Regions from separate parts of the Arthrobacter sp. Cza30 genome, predicted to be linked through region 2. Evidence: riboswitches for the same ligand, from Rfam matches in the RefSeq annotation. Region 2 holds a riboswitch; the other holds the start of a gene.
The links. Region 2 has a riboswitch for cyclic di-AMP ahead of AC5RVZ_RS30640 (NlpC/P60 family protein). Riboswitches for the same ligand answer to the same signal wherever they lie in the genome.

Region 1 (2,384 bases), on a different contig from region 2:
CCGCGCGGGCGCTGATGTCCAGGTCGACCATTAGCTCGGTCAGCGCCACGGACATGATGGTCTCGTTCAGGATCACCACGAACGCAGAGACCAACAGGATGCCAATCACGCGGCGGTTCCGGCGCGACTCATCAGCGGTCAGCCCGCTGCCCTTGGCGGGTCCGGGCCGTGCCGAGGCTCTGTTCGTCGACATATCTTTATTCACGGGAAGATCCTCGAGTGGAAATCGTGCTGTTGCGGGCGGCCGGAAACAGCCTAAGAACGCCGGGCGCAGGCGGAGTAGTAGCTTAACCTGCCCCCGCTGACTCCTATTCCCAGCCGTCAACCTCGAATAAACAACGACGCCGGTGCTCGCCGCCGGGCGGGAACCGCCACCTGCGGGGGAGGGGGGGGAGGGGTGCGCCCAAATGTCCCGCACCGGTCCCCGTCAAGAAGACCACTCCCGTCGCATAGTAGAAGTGGAGGGAGAGTCCCGCACGCGTTAAAAGAGGAGAAGCCCCGCCGGCGCAAGGCCGACGAGGCTTCCCTGTGATCCTGGACCGGCCGTTGGGGGAATAGCCGGTCCAGGAGTCTTAGGGGTGGTTACATCGTGTAGTAACCGGTAACGGGCATGGCGTTCACGTCGTGCACCAAGGTGCCCTGGCTCGGGTTCAGGGCGCTGATCATTTTGCCGCCGCCCAGGTAGATGCCCACGTGGCCGCCGCCGTTCTGCACCACCAGGTCGCCCGGCTGCGGGTTGCTGGTCGGGGTCAGGGCGCCGCCCTGGTGCTGGCTGAGGCGGGGCAGGTCGACACCAGCCTGTGCGTAGACCCACTGGGTGAAGCCGGAGCAGTCCCAGCCGGCCGTGGAGGTGCCGCCCCAGACGTAGGGCGTTCCCTGTGCCGACATGGCGATGTCCACGATGCTCTGGTTGCCGCCGGTTGAGGCGGGCTTGATGTCGGCGCTGGCCAGCGAGACAGTCGCGGCGTCGGTCGACGCAGCCAGGGTCGTCGCGGCTCCGCCGCCACCCTGCGCTGCCTGTCCGCCGCCGGACTGGGTGCCCTGTGCGGAGCCGGTCAGCGCGATCTGGTCGCCCGGGTAAATGATGGAGTACGCGCCCAGGCCGTTGATGGCCAGCACGTCCTGCACATTTTTGCCGTACTGGGCGGCAATCGTGCCCACGGTGTCACCCGCGACCACGGTGTGCGTGGTGGCACCGGCAGCAGCACCGGCAGCCGAGCTGGTAACGGAAGCGCGCTCCACCTCGAAGCCGGCGTTGGCCGGAGCGGCAACGGTGTCCGTCGCGTTGGCAGCGCCGTAGGTCGGGACCGTGACATCGGCGGCGGCATTGGCCGGCAGGCCGGCACCCAGCATCAGGCCACCGGCGGCGGTGACGACGGCGGCGCCGCGGCCGACGGTTCCGGCGCGGGACGAGACAGCCTGGGACAGACCGGCCACGGTGGCGTTGCGGACCGGGGTGGCACGGTGGCGTGCGCGATTGTGTTTGAGCAGCAAGAAGATACCTCTCCCAATGCCTGCGAGGTAAGCTGTCGGGTTCGGGTGGGAGTCACCCGGCCGTGCGGCAGTGCGGTATGCACTCCGTACGACTTAACCCCAAGAGCCCCAAGAGGGGCCCGGAATGTGGGTCCCCCGCCTCTGCCAGATGTCTAGCGAACGAACTCGGAAAGGCTGGCAGAGCTAGGCAATACCCTCCGAGGACATCGGCGCATGATCGCCGACGTGATGAAAACACTACATAACGGTTCGGTAACTGTCCAAGCCCTGAAATTTACCTGTGCATAACCTGAAAGCCATCTTCCCGTTAGGAGCGAGCGACCCCCAGCGGCCGTTGCACAGCGTCCGTCACGGTACATCGGGCGCAACAATCGGCTGGTTACGCCTCCGGTGCGGGCCAACTTGTACGCTGGCAGAGTGGTGGACTTCACGCTTAAACAGCTGCAGTACTTTGTGGCAGTGGCCGATCATGGCTCAATCTCGGCCGCCGCGGCCGCCAGCCACATCTCACAGGCGGCCATGTCCCAAGCGCTGACAGAGCTGGAGCGGATCGTCGGCGCGCAGCTGATGGTCCGGCACCGGTCCCGCGGAATCGCCCTGACCGGCGTCGGGCAGCAGTTCCTGCGCGACGTCAGGAGCCTGGTCCGGCACGCCGACGACGTGCAGAACAGCATCATCGAGCGCCAGCAGGGATTGGTCGGCCCGCTGGCCATCGGCTGTTACAGCACCTTGTCCGCCTTCTGGGTTCCGGTGATCAGCGAACGGTTCATCAAGCCGCATCCGCGCCTCACCGTGACCATGGAGGAAGGCGAGGCCGCCGAGCTGCAGCACCGGATGCAGGAGGGCTATCTGGATGCGGTGCTGACTCACACGCGGCACCTGTTGCCCGG
Region 2 (2,384 bases):
CTGGTTCTGACCGGTACCATCCCGGCCCAGGCTGTCAACGCTGACCGAGGGGTCGAGGCCCCGGCCCGCGTGCAGGTGGAAGCCGTGCAGGCCTCCGCAGCCGTGAAGCTGACCTTCGAACGCGCGGGGATCACCTCCACCCCCGCACCGGAGCCGGTTGTCCAGGCCGTCTCCAACGAAATCAACCCCACGACCGGCAACGACGCCGGGTCGAACGAAACCAAGACCGCCAAGAAGGCCGGCGAGGCTGCCGCCAGTGGAGCCGCCGGCGCCATCGTCGCGGCCGCCTACGGCCAAATCGGTGTCGCCCAGGACTGCACGGCCCTAGTCGAGAACGCCCTGCGCGCGGCAGGCTTCGCGGTGGGCGACCTCGCCCCGGCGCAGTTCTTTGCCTACGGCACGCAGGTGGCCACTCCGCAGCCCGGCGACATCATCTACTACGCCAACGGCGGCGCCGGTGTGGCCCACGTGGCCATCTACGTCGGCAACGGCCAGGCGGTCCACGGCGGGTGGGCGGGCTACAGCACTGTCCTGGGCAGCGCCTACATCGGCTCCGGCCCGGTCTTCATCCGTCCGGCAGGCTAAACCCTTCCTGTCTCGGCCTTCTCGCGGCGCGTCCTTCGGGGCGCGCTGCGGGCGTTAAAAAACGGTGCGCGGAGAACCTGCGCGGAAACGGCGCGGGGAAGACGGCGCGGCGCCACGTGCGGAAAACCTGCGCGAGAGCGGCCCGCGAAGACAGGTCCGGAGCGGCCAGCGAAGACGGGCCCGGAGCCACGCGCGGAAGACCGGCGCGGAGACGGCGCCTGGAGCGTGCGCGAGGCCGCGGACTCGCAAGCGGCACCCTTCGTACCAAACCCGTCCCGGAACCGTCCGCATGCAGGGCCCGGCGGCCTCCCGTAATCAAAACATCACCGCGCCGTGATCAGAATGTGACAATGCGTGATTGATCGTATACGCTCTAACGCGTGCCAGTTGCCAAACGGCTGGGACCTCCGGGTGGATTGCCGAGCTCTGCCACCGTCCGGAGTCCGTTCGCAAAAAACTTCGCGGGCAGAGGCGGGGGAACCAATTTCGGGTTCCGTACAGGAACCCTTGGGGTTAAGTCGCCAGCACTCTCAGGCATTGCCGGGGAGGGCTGCGGCCGGATGCACTCCCATCCGAATCCGACAGCTCACCTCGCAGGCATTGGGAGAGGCCTTTAACGTGTTCAATGACACCGCTACGGGGCGCCACCGCGCCGTTTCCGTCCGCACCAACCCGCTGGAGACGATTTCCAAAGCCGTCTCGTCCAATGCCGGATCCATGGGTCGCTCGGCAGCCGTGATCGCTGCCGCGTCCGGACTGGCCCTGACCGCCGCGGTCCCCGCGCAGTCAACCTCCATCGAACGCCCCGCATCCACCGTGTCCGTTCCCAGCCGCGTGCAGGTGGACACCGTCCAGGCTTCGAGTGCCGTCGAGCTGACCTTCTCGCGTCCCGCCATCAAGTCCACTCCGGCCCCGGAGCCTGAGCCTGTTGTCGAAGCCGTGGCCGAGGAAGTGGCCCCGGTTGTCGAGGAGGTCGCAGACACCGCCCAGGGCGCCGTCCAGGCCGCCGCTCCCGCGGTCGAGGTCAAGGCAGCCGCCGCCGCTCCCGCGGCCAAGGCAGCGCCGGCCAAGGCCGAAGCGTCCGCCAGCGGCGTGGCCTCCACCCTCGTGTCCTCCGCGTACGGCCAGATCGGCATCTCGCAGGACTGCACCGCCATGGTGGAGAAGGCCCTGCGTGCCGCCGGCTTCTCGGTGGGCGACCTCGCACCCGCACAGTTCTTCAGCTACGGCACCCAGGTGTCCACCCCGCAGCCGGGCGACCTGCTCTACTACTCCGACGGCGGCGCAGGCGTTGCGCACATCGCCATCTACGTGGGCAACGGCCAGGCCATCCACGGCGGCTGGACCGGTTACACCACCGCACTGGCCAGCGCGGACGTCGGATCCGGCTACGTAGCCATCCGCGTCAACTAGGCAACAGCCTTCTCCGGTCCGCAGGGACCGTCCCGACGGCCCCGGTCCACGCCCAGCGCGTGCACCGGGGCCGTCGGCGTTTCTGGGCCGCCCAGACGCCTGCGCGGACCGGCCTTGTCAGGGCCCAAGGCGGGCCCCACGGGTGCCCTCCGCCGGGCAGGCGGACCGCCGACGGCACCATTCCGAGGGCCCGCAGGCGGCGAAAAAGTTAGCGCGGAACGCACTCGCCGTCATACTCTTTGACTGTCAGTGCAGAAAATCCAGTCCCGGACCGGGATCTGAAGCACCGGTCGGGTTGGCCAGACCTAGAGGAATGTGCATGCGCACACTCGTCCTGAATGCTGGTTACGAGCCCCTGGCGGTTGTCACCTTCCGCCGGGCGCTGC

Region 1: linked by a shared signal. The riboswitch ahead of AC5RVZ_RS29790 (C40 family peptidase) and the one ahead of AC5RVZ_RS30640 (NlpC/P60 family protein) in region 2 are both predicted to bind cyclic di-AMP.

What each region holds. Positions count from the first base shown of each region.
Region 1 covers NZ_JBNHGA010000012.1:28,717-31,100, forward strand. Annotated here, with positions in the region: gene AC5RVZ_RS29785 (MDR family MFS transporter) at 1-193, opposite strand, end outside; gene AC5RVZ_RS29790 (C40 family peptidase) at 583-1,494, opposite strand; cyclic di-AMP (ydaO/yuaA leader) riboswitch at 1,498-1,662, opposite strand; gene AC5RVZ_RS29795 (LysR substrate-binding domain-containing protein) at 1,912-2,384, shown strand, end outside.
Region 2 covers NZ_JBNHGA010000013.1:59,126-61,509, forward strand. Annotated here, with positions in the region: gene AC5RVZ_RS30635 (NlpC/P60 family protein) at 1-585, shown strand, start outside; cyclic di-AMP (ydaO/yuaA leader) riboswitch at 1,031-1,199, shown strand; gene AC5RVZ_RS30640 (NlpC/P60 family protein) at 1,204-1,998, shown strand; gene AC5RVZ_RS30645 (HNH endonuclease) at 2,318-2,384, shown strand, end outside.